Regions from separate parts of the Neisseria perflava genome, predicted to be linked through region 1. Evidence: predicted binding sites of a transcription regulator. Region 1 holds the regulator's gene; the other holds the start of a gene.

Evidence for each region. Region 1 encodes FNR, which switches genes on or off when oxygen is low (the NO sensors DNR and NnrR bind a similar motif). Its sites were predicted from a motif close to TTGATNNNNATCAA; they were not measured.
Region 2: a site for FNR is predicted at 2,908-2,921, ahead of CYJ98_RS00240 (universal stress protein). Genes of this name have one in related genera too.

What each region holds. Positions count from the first base shown of each region.
Region 1 is NZ_CP136962.1:152,353-160,401, forward strand. It holds gene CYJ98_RS00665 (TraB/GumN family protein) at 1-289, opposite strand, end outside; gene CYJ98_RS00670 (DUF1289 domain-containing protein) at 328-573, opposite strand; gene CYJ98_RS00675 (hypothetical protein) at 1,185-1,517, opposite strand; gene hemN (oxygen-independent coproporphyrinogen III oxidase) at 1,649-3,070, opposite strand; gene fnr (fumarate/nitrate reduction transcriptional regulator Fnr) at 3,233-3,967, shown strand; gene CYJ98_RS00690 (CysB family HTH-type transcriptional regulator) at 4,054-5,004, opposite strand; gene CYJ98_RS00695 (OmpA family protein) at 5,447-6,208, shown strand; partial or broken gene CYJ98_RS00700 (DUF4149 domain-containing protein) at 6,345-6,773, opposite strand; gene greA (transcription elongation factor GreA) at 6,872-7,348, opposite strand; gene CYJ98_RS00710 (PepSY-associated TM helix domain-containing protein) at 7,694-8,049, shown strand, end outside.
Region 2 is NZ_CP136962.1:49,206-57,254, reverse strand. It holds gene brnQ (branched-chain amino acid transport system II carrier protein) at 1-641, opposite strand, end outside; gene CYJ98_RS00255 (segregation and condensation protein A) at 638-1,549, opposite strand; gene CYJ98_RS00250 (hypothetical protein) at 1,642-2,109, opposite strand; gene CYJ98_RS00245 (tRNA threonylcarbamoyladenosine dehydratase) at 2,123-2,899, opposite strand; gene CYJ98_RS00240 (universal stress protein) at 3,086-3,550, shown strand; gene hemL (glutamate-1-semialdehyde 2,1-aminomutase) at 3,629-4,912, opposite strand; gene CYJ98_RS00230 (hypothetical protein) at 5,111-5,506, shown strand; gene miaB (tRNA (N6-isopentenyl adenosine(37)-C2)-methylthiotransferase MiaB) at 5,580-6,902, shown strand; gene CYJ98_RS00220 (NCS2 family permease) at 7,132-8,049, shown strand, end outside.

The DNA.
Region 1 (8,049 bases):
GACTGCTGTCCGGCAATGCGTCAACTTCTGTGGTCAGTTGGTCGGTGGATTGCAATAGTTTGAGGGCATCGGGAGACAAGGTTTGATTGGTTTGCCCCATGTGGATGGTGCCGAGCAGATAGGAGTCTGGTTGGCCTTCTTTGCTGATTTTCCAAACATTGCTGGTCAGTTTAGGCTGTTGCCAGTTGAGTTCGGCAGGTTTGTTGTCGGATGAAGTTGCGGAGGGTTTGCAGGCACCCAAGGCGAGGGCGGTCAATGGCACAAGTAGGCAGGCAAGCAGTTTTTTCATGTTTTTCCTTATTGTGGTGTGCGGTAGGCAAGGGCAATTTAGAAATCGAGCAGGTTTTGAACCGGATGTTCGCCCGTGTCGGGCTTTTCTGTTTTGCGGTTGCGGATTTTGGCTTTCCTGAGGGATAGAAGGTGCATGACTTGATGCTTTTGGCTGTCGGTCATCTGGAGCCAGTACAAGCGCTCTTCCCGGCTGCGCAGGCAGCCTTTGCAATAACCTTTGGCATTGGCTTCGCAGACACCTATACAGGGACTGGGGATGGGGAAAAAATCAGGTTGTTCCATATTTTAAAAGTGTTTGAGACAAGAGACCGGACAAACCAAAATTGCAGACTGCATTCGTATTTATCTAAACACGATCGGTGTATCCAGCAGGGTTCCTAATATCCAATTGAGTTGATCATTTCAATAAGTTTATATCTGCCAACCTAGGCATAAAAAACCTAAGAGAAACCATAAATATATCGCAGAAGAAGTCAGTATCTTCCCTATCGTCAGATTTTTCCAATAAAACCCAAGTAAGAACATTATAAAAATTAAAGGAATTCCAATATAAATATAATATTTAAGCAAACCTAATTCACTGAACACGTTTATAACAGAATAGAGACCGACAAATCCACCTGACCAAAAAACAATTATTGCCGGCCCTAAGAAAATGGCTGTTATTAAATGAGGGAGGAGTAAGATTTTTATCCATTCTTTATATTTGTTATTCATTTTATATCTTGTACTGCAATGGTATCGTATCGATTCAAATGGGGGAGCAAAGTGTTTAGTAACATCTCCAAGAACAATTACGGTATGTTTGGCAGAATCATGTTTTAATACATATTTGGAGTTCTGCTATTTTTTGATTTTCAGACGACCTATGTGTAGCCCCAACTATCTGCATTTTATGACTTAATCAGTTTGCGCAAAGACTGATTGTTGTATTTGATATCGGCAATCAGCCGGTCATATTGGTGCATTCTACGGAGCGAGCGGGTAATCAGATAGACCGAGAAAATAATCAAGCTGATGTTCATCAGACTGACCAGTACGAGCAAAGGCCAAACATCAACGGCCTCGTACCATTTCGATGTCGCAATCAGCGCACTGAAAATAGACAAAGGGAGTGCGAAAACGGCAATACCTGTACGCATGATAGCAAGTGCCGTGCGTTTTTCAGCAAGGAGAAGCTGTACTTGATTGATGCTGAGGATATCGTTTTGCTGTTCGGTAACCATAGGATACGCGCCTATACAAATTAACTTTGAATTCTGATAAAGCGGAAAATATGGTTTTATGTTACCCGAAAGTATTGAAAATAAAAACAAAGGTCGTCTGAAAATTTTCAGACGACCTTTCCCATTTCTGTTTATACGGTTTGCGAGTATTTGGCTTTGGTTTCTTTATGGCGCAAATGGTAGTCGAACACCATGGCGATGTTGCGGATCAGGAAACGGCCCTTCGGCGTAACGGTCAGGCCGTGCGGTTTGAGGCGGACCAGACCGAGGGTTTCCAGTTGTTTCATATCTTCCAGTTCCGCTACAAAATAGCGGCTAAACGGAATGCCGAACACGCTTTCGTAAATTTGATAATCAAGCGAGAAGCGGCACATCAAATCCTGAATGATGTTGCGGCGCAGAATGTCGTCTTGATTAAGCTGGTAGCCGCGCATAATCGGTAGATATCCGGCATCGAGTGCGGCGTAATAGGCATCGATGTCGCGCTCGTTTTGGGAGTAGGTGCTGCCGATTTTGCCGATAGAGGAGACGCCGATCGCCACCAAGTCGCAGTCGGCATAGGTCGAGTAGCCTTGGAAGTTGCGTTGCAGGAAGCCTTCTTTGAGGGCGATGGAGAGTTCATCATCAGGTTTGGCAAAGTGGTCCATACCGATGAAAACGTAGCCGCGCTCAGTCAGGGTTTGGACGCAATATTGCAGCATATCGAGTTTTTCTTCGCTGCCGGGGACAACATTGGTGTCGATACGGCGTTGCGGTTTGAAGATATGCGGCAGGTGGGCGTAGTGGTAAAGGGCAAGGCGGTCGGGATCGAGGGATAAGACCGTATCGATGGTGGTTTTGATGCTTTCGGTGTTTTGGTGCGGCAGGCCGTAAATCAAATCGACGCTGACTGATTTAAACCCGGCTTCACGCGCGGCATCAATCACTTCTTTGGTTTCTTCGTAGCTTTGGATACGGTTGACGGCTGCCTGCACTTTAGGGTCAAAGTCTTGAATGCCTACACTCATGCGGTTGAAACCGAGTTTGCCCAACTTGAGGACGGTTTCGCGGCTGACTTTGCGCGGGTCGATTTCGATGGAGTATTCGCCGTTGGGGATGAGCTGGAAGTATTTGCGGATCATTTCGAAGACGCGTTCGAGTTGGTCGTCGCTCAGGAATGTGGGCGTGCCGCCACCGAAGTGGAGCTGCGCGAGCTGGTGTCTTCCGCCTAAATGCGGTGCCAGCAATTCCATTTCTTTTTCCAGATACTGGATATAGGCATCGGCACGGCTTTTGTCTTTGGTAATGATTTTATTGCAGCCGCAGTAATAGCAGATGGTATTGCAGAAGGGAATGTGGATGTAGAGTGAAAGGGGTTTGTTGAGCGCGCCCATGTTGCGCAGGTTTAAAGCTTGGATATATTCGGCTTCTTTAAAGCCTTCATGGAAGCGGTCGGCGGTCGGATAGGATGTATAACGTGGACCGCTTGATGGCAAACTGGCAATCAATTCGCGGTCGAATTCCGGTAATTCATTGTTTGTGTTGGTGTTATTTGAGATGGGGATGATTTTCATGGTCGGGGCTTGTAGTATGAAGTAAGGAAATTAGGGAAAATTTTAGTCAAAATTTCGATAGTTTGGTAGAATGCCTCATAATGATATGCCGACTTTGACATGGGTCAATAGTTATTCGGCTTAATCAGGGATTGAGAGAACTAAGCAAATTAAAGGTGCGTTATGGCTACACACAATGCAACACATCAAATGAAAACCTTGTGTTCCACATGTTCTTTACGCGAGCTGTGTTTGCCTGTCGGACTGATGCCTAACGAATTTTCACAATTAGACGCGGTTATTCGTCAAAGCCGCCGTCTGAAAAAAGGTGAATACCTGTTCCGTGCCGGCGAGCCGTTTACCTCTTTGTTTGCCATCCGTGCGGGCTTCTTTAAGACAACAGTCGCCAGCCAAGATGGACGAGATCAGGTAACCGGCTTTTTTATGTCGGGCGAGCTGATCGGTATGGATGGGATTTGTTCCCATATTCACAGCTGTGATGCTGTGGCTTTGGAAGACAGCGAGGTATGCGAGCTTCCGTTTACACATATTGAAGAACTTGGACAGGATATTCCCAGTCTTCGTTCTCACTTTTTCCGCTTAATGAGTCGCGAAATTGTTCGAGATCAGGGCGTTATGTTGCTTTTGGGCAATATGCGCGCTGAAGAGCGATTGGCGGCATTCTTGCTCAACTTGTCCCAGCGTCTCTATTCACGAGGTTTTGCCGCTAATGATTTTATTTTGCGGATGTCGCGTGAGGAAATCGGCAGCTATTTGGGGCTGAAACTGGAAACAGTCAGCCGCACCTTGTCTAAATTCCATCATGAAGGCTTGATTTCGGTTGAACACAAGCACATCAAAATCTTAGATGCGACAACCTTGAAGAAAATGGTTTCCGGTTGTTCGCACGCTATCTGAATCTTAGGCCGTCTGAAATATTTCAGACGGCCTTTTTAACAAGAATTAAAGAATAATTGTTAAGTTACGCAAGTGATAGTCAGATATTAAATTGAAAAATCTTCAACAACCGGCGTGTACAGAATGCGGTTGACTACTTCTCTGGTCAGTTTCGGTGCAAACATCTGGATAAAGTCATACGCGTAACCGCGCAGGTAGGTATCGGTGCGTAAGGCTATCCAAGTGGGTGACGGTTCAAATAAGTGTGCCGCATCAATCAGCTGTAAATCTTGATCGACTGCGGGATCGTACGCCATTTTCGCCATTAACCCAACGCCCAAACCTAAGCGGACATACGTCTTCAATACATCTGTATCGGCAGCCGATAAGGCAACATCAGGTTGCTCAATATGCGCTTTATTAAATGTACGCGCAATGCTGCTGCCGGAATTAAAAGCAAATTCGTAAGTAACCAGCGGAAAAGAAGCCAAATCTTCAAGGCTTAAAGGATTGCGGCAGTCCAAAAGAGGGTGGTCATGCGGAACAATGACGGCATGGTTCCATTCATAGCAGGGCAGTTTGCCCAACTCAGGATGATCATCAATCTGTTCGGTAATAATTGCCAAATCAGCTTCGCCGCTGCTGACCATTTGCGCAATGGCAGAAGGGCTGCCTTGTTTGATGGTCAAATTGACCTTGGGGTAGTTTTTGACAAATTCCGCAACGATTTTGGGCAAGGCATAACGCGCCTGGGTATGCGTTGTCGCGATGGTCAGCGAGCCGCTGTCATGATCGGTAAACTCGCTGCCGATATTTTTAATGTTTTGTACATCGCGCAAAATTCGTTCCGAAATTTCTAACACGGCTTTGCCCGGTTGCGAAACGGAAACCACACGCTTGCCGCTGCGGATAAAAATTTGGATACCCAATTCTTCTTCAAGCAGGCGGATTTGTTTGGAAATGCCGGGTTGGGATGTAAAAAGCGCATCGGCAGCCTCGGAGACATTCAGATTGTGCCGGTAAACTTCAAGGGCGTAACGTAATTGTTGCAGTTTCATGGTAGCAGTATCGGATACGTTGTTATTGTGGATTTTGTGCGACAAACGGTCTGTAATTTAACATATTTTGCCCGGTTTTGCCCTGAGTTTTGAAAACGCTTGTTTTTAATGAAAATATCTTTTAATGATATGAAAACAGGAAATCTGTGAATGAAAGGGGGATGAAGTTTTGTTGTTTTTGTACAACTTGGAGCGGGTGAATTGGCTGATTTTGCCCTAAATTAATGACACAAGATTGATTTTTCGGCATGATTAACTACTAGGAAGCAGGCACTTCATAATTGTTTGAAGGCATCGAGTATTGACAGTTTGCCTTGCGCTTCTTTATAGTGCAACCTGATATATCCGATTTGCCGCTGTTTTGATACTGCGGCCTGTATATTGGTACTTTGCAGCGGTTGCTTTCCTAGTCCGCCGCATAACAATTTGATGAGGGAATAAAATGACCAAACAGCTGAAATTAAGCGCATTGTTCGTTGCCTTGGTTGCCTCTGGCACCGCTATGGCCAGCGAAGCGCATACCAAACACGGTTACACCGTAAGCAGCCAATCTCAAGAAATCGTCCGTAACAACTACGGCGAATGCTGGAAAAACAGCTACTTCGACAAAGCTACCCAAGGCCGTGTTGAATGTGGTGACCGCGAAGCAGTTGCTCCTGTACAACAAGCTCCTGAGTATGTTGATGAAACTGTTTCCCTGTCTTCTAAAACTCTGTTCGGCTTCGACAAAGACAACCTCCGTCCTGAAGCTCAAGAAAACCTCAACGCTTTGGCCCAACGCCTGAGCAACGAAAGCGTACAAACCGTACGTGTTGAAGGTCATACCGACTTCATGGGTTCTGAACAATACAACCAAGCTCTGTCTGAGCGTCGTGCCAACGTAGTTGCTAACTACTTGGTAGGCCGTGGCGTTGCTTCTAGCAAAATCTCTGCAGTAGGTCTGGGCGAATCTCAAGCTCAAATGACTGCTACTTGTGAAGCTGAAGTTGCTAAACTGGGCAAAAAAGTTTCTAAAGCTAAGAAACGTGCTGCTCTTATCGCTTGTATCGAACCTGACCGTCGCGTTGATGTTAAAATCCGCAGCGTTGTTACTCGTCAAGTTGCTCCAGGTCAAACTATCGAAGGTCAAGGCGAATTGCCTGCTACTGATGAAGGTTGGATCCCAGCTCCTTACAATGGCGTTCACGGTTACGCTAAACCTTAATTGGTTTGTGAAAAATGCCCTGCAATATGCAGGGCATTTTTTTTATGGCTTATATTTGAATAATCAGGAAATTCATGATTCAAAATAAAAGGCCGTCTGAAAGATTTATTTTCAGACGGCCTTTTATTAAAACAGCTTAGTTTGGCTTGGGCCATTTCCATACGCAAACAGCGGCGAGTATTGTGCAAATCAAAAAGATGATACTGGATAAGCCGTGCCAAACACCGAATGTTCCGCCTACTAGGGACAGCAGCCAGTTATCCAGCCCGTACTTGTGTGCCTCGATAACCGGCGTAACCAAAAGATGGTTGCAGGCTAAGAGTAGCTAAAGTACTAAGATCCACCAAGAAAGTGAGGCCAGCTGTTTTCTGAAAAAGGCATAGGCTGCGCCAAAAATAACTAGACCACATATCGCTGTAATAGCAAACAAAATGCCGGCAATTTCTCCTGCCTGCATTTTGGGCAGGAGGCGGAACAGGATCAGGGCAGTAACATAGCCTGCTGTCAGCTGCATACCAAGCCACATGGCGGCAGCGGTTTGGATAATTTTGTATAGTAGATTCATTATGCTTCTCCTGGGAAGATTTTATTTTCTTTAATTATGGTGTTTTTAGGTACAGCAAAAGGCCGTCTGAAAATGTTTTCAGACGGCCTTTTGTTTATTTAAATATATTGCACGGCAATGATGTCATATTCACGCACGCCACCGGGTGCTTGAACTTCTGCAATATCGCCTTCTTCTTTGCCGATTAGGGCACGGGCAATGGGGGAGCCAACGTAGATTTTGCGTTCTTTGATGTCTGCTTCATCTTCACCGACGATTTGGTAGGTAACTTGTTCTTCAGTTTCCAAATCTTCCAGTGTCACAGTTGTGCCGAATACGATTTTGCCTTCGGCGTGGATTTCGGCAGGGTTGATGATGTGCGCCATAGAGAGTTTGTGTTCCAACTCGGCGATGCGGCCTTCGATAAAGCCTTGACGCTCTTTGGCGGCTTCGTATTCTGCGTTTTCAGACAAGTCGCCGTGCGAACGTGCTTCGGCGATGGCTTCAATGACTTCTGGGCGTGCTACGCTTTTGAGGTGTTGAAGTTCTTGTTTCAACAATTCTGCACCACGGACGGTCAAAGGGATTTTTTGCATTGAGTTCTCCATGAAAGCATGATGATGCTTTTAAAATTTTATCCGGCCACGCGCGGTAGCCGGATTGGAAATAAAAATACAAGCCGCCAAAGCTTGGCGGCTTGATGAATAAATAAGTAATGCCTGTATTCTACCAAATTCTGCCGAAACCGCAATGATTAAAACGGATTTTCAGTAAAGTGTTGTTTTCTGTTCTATTTTGTTTTTTCAGACGGCCTGAAAACTAAATATTGAAGTATTTCAAAGCCTCATCGGAAAAACGGTTTCTTAAATGAATGTTTTTGATTAAAATGTCTGATGCTAATTCGTAATAATTAGTCTGCTTTAACTATATAAAGAGAATATATGGAAACAAAACCAACTTCCCAAAATGAACAACAGGCTAGCCGCCGTTATTTGACTGTTTGGCGATGGCATTTTTATGCCGGACTTTTGGTTGCGCCGTTTTTAACCCTGCTCGCTGTTACAGGGTTGGGAATGCTGCTATTTGCCAATATCACCGGTAAAGAGGGCGAACGCATACATGTTACGCCGCAGGCAGTGGTTCAGCCTTTGTCGGCTCAGGCTGAAGCTGCCAGACAGTTTGTGAATCCGGAAACTGCCTCTGTGGTGCAATATATTGCGCCGCGCGCAGATGATATGGTTGCCGTATTCCGCGTGAACAATGACGATAAAGCCACTATGGTTGCTGTTGATCCCTA
Region 2 (8,049 bases), 100 kb from region 1:
ACGATAATGGCAAACACCAGCGAAGCCAGCGCGTCCATGGTGCCGTAGCCTTCCAAAATACCTTTAACCAACGGATGAGTGGCAAAATCGCCTTGTGCCGCCTGTGGCATACCCATCGGGTTAATAGCGGCATAGCCGACCAATATTGCAATTGCCAGCAATAAAACGGGCGTAAGGATTTTACCGATACGATCAACCAGTTTACCCGGAGAAATCGACAGCCAATAAGTCATGCCGAAAAACACCAGGCTGAATACGGCCAATGCGATGTTTTTCCAAGATTCATCAATGAAAGGAGAGATGGCGGTTTCAAAAGATACCGTTGCCGTACGCGGCATGGCAAACAAGGGGCCGATTGCCAGATAAAGCGCGGCGGCAAAAGTCACGCCGTACCAAGGCGCAACACGGGAAGCCAGCGCTTCCACATCGCGCGAGCCGGAATAGCCGACGGCAATCACGCCCAGCAGTGGCAACCCCGCCCCGGTCAACAAAAAGCCGAACATTGCCGAAAGCCAGTTTTCGCCTGCCTGCTGCCCCAAATAAGCCGGGTAAATTAAGTTACCCGCGCCGAAAAACAGCGCAAACAGCATCAAACCCACCGCCCATAAAGAGGCCTTGCTGCGACTTGTCGTCGAATTCATCTTAAATTCTCTTTTTCCAAATACCCGTTATCGGCTTCATCGGTTTCATCGATTTCAAGGCCGTCTGAAAGCATTTCGGCTTCGTTTGTTTCCAAACCGTCTTTCAGGCTGATTTCGATTTCGCCATAATTTTCAGGCTGTACGATACGCACCAAGCCTTCTTTGGCCAATTCCAGCAATGCAATAAAATTGACCACCACATATGTCGCGCCCTGCTCCGGCTTAAACAAATCACTAAACTTACTGATACCGCTTTCGTTCAAACGGCGCAAAATCGCCGTCATCTGCGCGCGCACGGAAATGGTTTCCCGCACCACTTCATGACTGCGCGTATGCTTGGCACGCGATAAAATACCCAACCAAGCCTGCGTCAAATCGGCAACGTACACTTCCGGCAACTTCGCTTCGACCGCAATTTCCAGCGGCAAATACGCCCAAGCAAAATCACGTCCGGCGCGTGGCAACGCGTCCAAGCCCTGAGCCGCCAGCTTCATTTGTTCGTAAGCCAACAGACGGCGCACCAACTCGGCACGCGGATCCGCCTCTTCATCCTCAACTTCTTCAGGACGCGGCAACAACAGGCGCGATTTAATTTCAATCAGCATTGCCGCCATCAGCAGGTATTCCGCCGCTAAATCAAACTGATACGCTTCCATTTGGGCAATATAGTGCAGATACTGCTCGGTAATCTTCACCATCGGAATATCGAGGACATCGATATTTTGCTTGCGGATAAGGTACAGCAGCAAATCCAACGGCCCTTGGAAGCTGCTCAATACCACCTTCAACGCATCGGGCGGAATAAACAAATCCTGCGGCACATCGGTAACAGGCTGACCGAACACCCACGCAACGGTATGTTCAGACGGCGTTGCAGCAGTGGAAGAAATAAGGTGTTCTGAAGGCATGGTTAAAGGGTCTTTTTCTTTTTAAGTTTAGTAAGAAGTTTCATCAACAAAAGGCCGTCTGAAACAAGGACGATCCGTTTTTAATATAAAAATCAGCGGTTTTTACGATTGATTTGCAAAGAAACGATGGCGACGGCAAAGGTCTGAGCCAAGGCCATGCCCAACAGCGGCAGGCTGGCGAAAACCGTACCCATCAGTACCGAGCCGATATCGCGGGAAAACACAAAACCATCCCTCGCCAACATCGCCACCATCAAAGCCGACAACAGCAAACTTTCGCAGCCGACCAAAAACCAAATCATTTTAACCGAACGGCGTTTGCGCCATTTCATGATACCGGCGTGCACAAGGCTGAAGATCACGATAGACAGAAACGGATAAAGAAAAGTGGTGAACGGGCGGGTATAACCGCTTTGCACACACAAATAATCGCCCGGCAGCGTATTGCATTCCATCACATCGAGAAACATCGGATCGACGGCATACATCAACACGCCGAACCATACCGCATAAATCAGACTGGCGATAAAGTAGGCTTTAAAAAATCGGCTCTTCACCATCTTCCCCTACCCCTCACTTCCGCCCTGCGATATGCTCCACCGCAGCTTGCGCACAATACAGCCCAAACGAAGCCGTTACCAGCATACTCGCCCCATAGCCCGCGCAGGACAAACCTTGCGGCGCGGCATCGGTCGAACACGCTTCGCCGGATTGCGGCGGCGTAATATTCTCGGTTGAATAAACGCAAGGCACGCGCATTTTTTCTTTGGTATCGCGGCTGAAGCCGTAGCGTTTGCGCAAGGTGTAGCGCAAGTTGGAAAGCAACGGATCGTGGGTAACGCGGCTCAAATCAGCGGTTTGAATCAAAGCCGGATTTTTCTGTCCGCCCGCACCGCCGCTGATAATAAACGGTTGTTTATGTCGCACGAAATATGCCGCCATCGCCGCTTTGACACGGATTTGGTCGATGGCGTCGATGACAAAGTCGAAAGGCCGTCTGAAAAGCTCGTCCAGATTGTCTTCCGTCACAAAATCTTCAATTTCCGTCACTTCGCATTGCGGATTGATTTGGGCGATGCGTTCGCGCAAAGCGGTAACTTTTGCCTTACCGAAATCATCGGTCAAAGCGTGCAATTGGCGGTTGACATTGGATTCGGCAACGTTGTCCAAATCAATCAGCGTTAAACGACCGATGCCGCTCCTCGCCAAAGCCTCCACCGCCCACGAGCCAACGCCGCCGACACCGACCACGCACACATGCGCACGCGAAAAGCGCGCCAGTGCTTCGTCTCCGTAAAGTCTGGCAATACCGCCAAAGCGGCGAGAAGAAAGAAAAGCGGCGTCCTGCATAAGTAACCTTGTGATATATCAATAAATTAATGAAAAACGCGACAGGCGATTCGGACAGACATTATACTTGAAAGCAGATGGGCTGTTGTACCCGCCCGAAAGAGTTTATAATCGTTTCACATTCAGACAAGTTCTGATTTCATATTAAACGAAAGTGCCGCTACTCGGCGCAAAAGGAGAATAAATATGTACAAACATCTGGTTGTAGCCGTTGACGGTAGCGAGACCTCCCTCAATGCATTGAAACACGCCGCCGAACTGGCAAGCCTCAACAAAGCCCAACTGACTTTGGTTCACGTTGCCAACCCTGCCGAATACATGGCTTTGGCTCCTGAATTCCTGCAACACGAAAGCTACGAAGCCGCTGCAGTGGCTCAAGGCAACGAAGTTTTGGATTTCGCAGAAAAAACAGCGCGTGAAAGCGGCGTTGAAAACATCGTGAAACACCTGTTGGTTGCCAACAAAGGCGCGCGCGAAATGGCGCAAGACTTGGTTGACTACGCCGACAACAACGGCGCAGACCTGCTGGTACTCGGCACACACGGCCGCACCGGCCTGATGCACCTGCTGATGGGCAGCTTCGCCGAGACCGTAATGCGTCAAAGCCACCTGCCTCTGCTGATTATCCGCAGCAAAGCCGAAGAAGCATAATCAAGCATTGATTTAAAATAGCGAAAGGCCGTCTGAATATTTTTCAGACGGCCTTTTTTCACATGACAGCTTCAGCTTTTATTTTGCCATTTCTTTGAACACTTCGTGTGCCACAGCAATGGTTTCGTCAATCAGCTCAGGCGTATGCGCGGCGGAAACAAAACCGGCTTCGTAAGCTGACGGGCCGAATGCGACATTGCGGTCGAGCATACCGTGGAAGAAATGTTTGAAACCGTCGATATTGGAACGCGCCATGTCAGCATAGTTTTGCGGCGTATGGCTGGCAAAATACAAACCAAACATACCACCCACGCTGTCCGCCGTAAATTCAACGCCATGTGCTTTAGCCGCATCGGCAATACCGTTGGCAAGGCGTTGGGTTAAGGCAGTCAGGTTTTCATAGAAGCCTTCGCGCTGAATGATTTCCAGCGTTTTCAAACCGGCTGCAACCGCAATCGGATTGCCGGACAATGTACCTGCCTGATACACGCCGCCCAACGGGGAAATACATTCCATAATGTCTTTACGGCCGCCGAACGCCGCCAAAGGCATACCGCCGCCGATCACCTTACCCATGGTGGTCAAATCAGGTTTGATGCCGTGCAAAGATTGCGCGCCGCCCAGCGCCACGCGGAAGCCGGTCATCACTTCATCGTAAATCAACACAGCACCGTGTTTTTCAGTCAATTCGCGCAAGGCTTTGACAAAGGCTTCAGACGGCCTAACCAGATTCATATTGCCGACAAAAGGCTCCAAAATCACACAGGCAATGTCATTGCCGCTTTGCGCAAAGGCTTCTTCCAGTTGGGCGATATTGTTGTATTCAAGTACCAAAGTGTGTTTGGTAAAGTCGGCAGGCACGCCGGCGGAAGAAGGATTGCCAAACGTCAGCAGGCCACTGCCTGCTTTCACCAACAGGCTGTCGGAATGGCCGTGGTAGCAGCCTTCAAACTTGATGATTTTGTCGCGGCCGGTAAAACCGCGTGCCAAACGGATAGCGGTCATCGTTGCTTCCGTACCGGAGCTGACAAGGCGCAGCTGCTCGACGGACGGCATGATTTTAGCGATTTCTTCGGCAATGACAATTTCGCCTTCAGTCGGCGCACCAAACGACAAACCGCCCAATGCTGCTTCGCGTACGGCCTCAATGACTTCAGGATGGGCATGGCCGACAATCGCAGGGCCCCAAGAGCCGACATAGTCGGTATAACGCGTGCCGTTTTCGTCCCAAACATATGCGCCTTCTGCCTTTTTGATAAAGCGCGGTACGCCGCCGACGCTGCCGAATGCGCGCACAGGAGAGTTCACGCCGCCGGGAATAATGGCTTTGGCGCGGTTGAACAAGCTTTCATTACGGTTCATAGTCAATTCTTTCGTAAGAGGTCGTCTGAAAATCAAATCGGAGCCATTTTAACACCAAATCCTTTTCAGACGGCCCAAGCTTCAAAATAAGAATCGGGCGCAAAATCAAAATTATTCTTTAAAAACAAACACTCTATCCACATTTTTCCTGCTTGTGCTATAATCCGCGACCTATTGAAACAATAAAAGAAAAGCATCATGTTACGCGGATTCATACTCAGCCTCGCCCTTTTGGCGTCCTCCCTCGTCCATGCACAACGCAGCCTGCCTGACGATATGGATGTGGCCGTTTTAAAGACTGTCGATTTGCCTTATCTGAAAGTCAGCAAAGGCGGTTTTTCTTGGACGCGCCTGCTGACCTTGGGCATTGTGGACGGCAACGCGGCCAAACTGCAAATCACCCGCTTCACCAAAATCCACGATGAAAACGACCGTTTCATTCCGATGGGCCGCCTGCTGAATCAAACCGGCAAAGCCGTTGCATTCAAATACAACGAAGAAAGCCGCCTCGTCCGCGAAATCTGGATTTTGACCGACGCCGAAGCTGACAGATTCATCGAACACGCCAAAAAGCAGAAAAAGGCGGAAGAATAATTTTTCAGACGGCCCGAGTATTTCACAGGCCGTTTGAACCCTTTTACAACAAGCAAGTCAATCAAAACAAACCATGAAAAAAGTATTTATCCGCACCTTCGGGTGCCAAATGAACGAGTACGACAGCGAAAAAATGCTGTCCGTCCTCGCCGAAGAACACGGCGGCATCGAGCAGGTTACCCAACCTGACGACGCCGACATCATCTTGTTCAATACCTGCTCCGTGCGTGAAAAAGCGCAAGAGAAAGTCTTCTCCGACTTAGGCCGCGTACGTCCGCTCAAAGAAAAAAATCCCGACCTCATCATCGGCGTTGCCGGCTGCGTTGCCTCTCAAGAAGGCGAAAATATCGTCAAACGCGCTCCGTATGTGGACGTGGTTTTCGGTCCGCAAACGCTGCACCGCCTGCCCAAACTCATCGTCGACAAAGAAACCACCGGCCTGTCTCAAATCGACATTTCCTTCCCCGAAATCGAGAAATTCGACCACCTGCCGCCTGCGCGCGTAGAAGGCGGTTCGGCATTCATTTCCATTATGGAAGGCTGCTCCAAATACTGCTCTTACTGCGTCGTCCCTTACACCCGCGGCGAAGAATTCTCCCGCCCACTTAACGACGTATTGACTGAAATTGCCGGTTTGGCGCAACAAGGCGTTAAAGAAATCAACCTCTTAGGCCAAAACGTCAATGCCTATCGCGGCGAAATGGAAAACGGCGAAATCTGCGACTTTGCCACTTTGTTGCGCATCGTCCACGAAATCCCCGGCATCGAACGCCTGCGCTTTACCACCAGCCATCCGCGCGAATTTACCGACGCGATTATCGAGTGCTACCGCGACCTGCCGAAGCTGGTTTCCCACCTGCACCTGCCGATTCAAAGCGGTTCCGACCGCGTATTGAGCGCGATGAAACGCGGTTACACCGCCTTGGAATACAAATCCATCATCCGCAAACTGCGCGCCATCCGTCCTGATTTGTGTCTCAGCTCCGACTTTATCGTCGGCTTCCCGGGCGAGACCGAGCGCGAGTTCGAGCAAACTTTGAAACTGGTGAAAGACATTGCCTTCGACTTGAGCTTCGTCTTTATTTACAGTCCGCGCCCTGGCACGCCTGCCGCCAACCTGCACGACGACACGCCGCACGAAGAAAAAGTGCGCCGCCTCGAAGCTTTGAACGAAGTCATCGAAGCCGAAACCGCGCGCATCAACCAAACCATGATCGGCACGGTTCAACGCTGCTTGGTTGAAGGTATCTCCAAAAAAGACCCTGACCAACTGCAAGCCCGTACCGCCAACAACCGCGTGGTCAACTTTACCGGCACACCCGACATGATCAACCAAATGATAGATCTGGAAATCACCGAAGCCTACACCTTCTCCCTGAAAGGCAAACCGGTATAAGCACACACAAACAAAGGCCGTCTGAAACTGTTCAGACGGCCTTTATCTTGGTTCGGCCCGGCATTATCTGATTCATGTATTTTTATTACCCGAACAAAAGGCTTTTCAGTATAATACCGCCCGAAAATTCCCTTATCTGTTGAGAAGTTAAGGCCAAAAACCAAACTTTTTGCAGACCAATCCGACGATGCCGTCCCGCAAGCGGCTTTCCCAAAAGGAATATTTTTAAATGAGTTCTTCAAATCAAAGCGTTTTGGAACGATTGTTCAACCTGAGTGCCAATCAGACCAACGTCCGCACTGAAATCATGGCCGGTTTGACCACCTTCCTCGCCATGTGTTACATCATCATCGTCAACCCCCTGATTTTGGGCGAAACCGGCATGGATATGGGCGCAGTATTTGTGGCCACCTGTATCGCTTCCGCCATCGGCTGTTTCGTGATGGGTTTTGTCGGCAACTACCCGATCGCCCTCGCGCCGGGCATGGGCTTGAACGCCTACTTTACCTTTGCCGTCGTCAAAGGCATGGGCGTGGACTGGCGTGTGGCTTTGGGTGCCGTTTTCATTTCAGGCATCATTTTTATCCTGTTCAGCTTCTTTAAAGTGCGTGAAATGCTGGTCAACGCCCTGCCTATGGGCTTGAAAATGTCGATTGCCGCAGGTATCGGCCTCTTCTTGGCATTGATTGCGCTCAAAGGCGCAGGCGTGATTGTGGCCAATCCTGCCACATTGGTCGGTTTGGGCGACATCCACCAGCCTACCGCCCTGCTAGCGATGGCAGGCTTTGTCATGGTGGTTGCACTTGGCCACTTCCGCGTTAAAGGCTCCATCATCATCACCATTCTGACGCTGACCGCTATCTCCACCATCTTGGGCTTGAGCGAGTTCAAAGGCGTGGTCGGCGAAATTCCGAGCATTGCGCCAACCTTCATGCAGATGGACTTTAAAGGCTTATTCACCGTCAGCATGGTCAGCGTGATTTTTGTATTCTTCCTGGTTGACCTGTTTGACTCTACTGGCACCTTGGTCGGCGTTTCCCACCGCGCAGGCCTGTTGCAAGACGGAAAACTGCCGCGTTTGAAACGCGCCCTGCTTGCCGACTCTACCGCCATTATCGCCGGCGCCGCCTTGGGTACTTCTTCTACC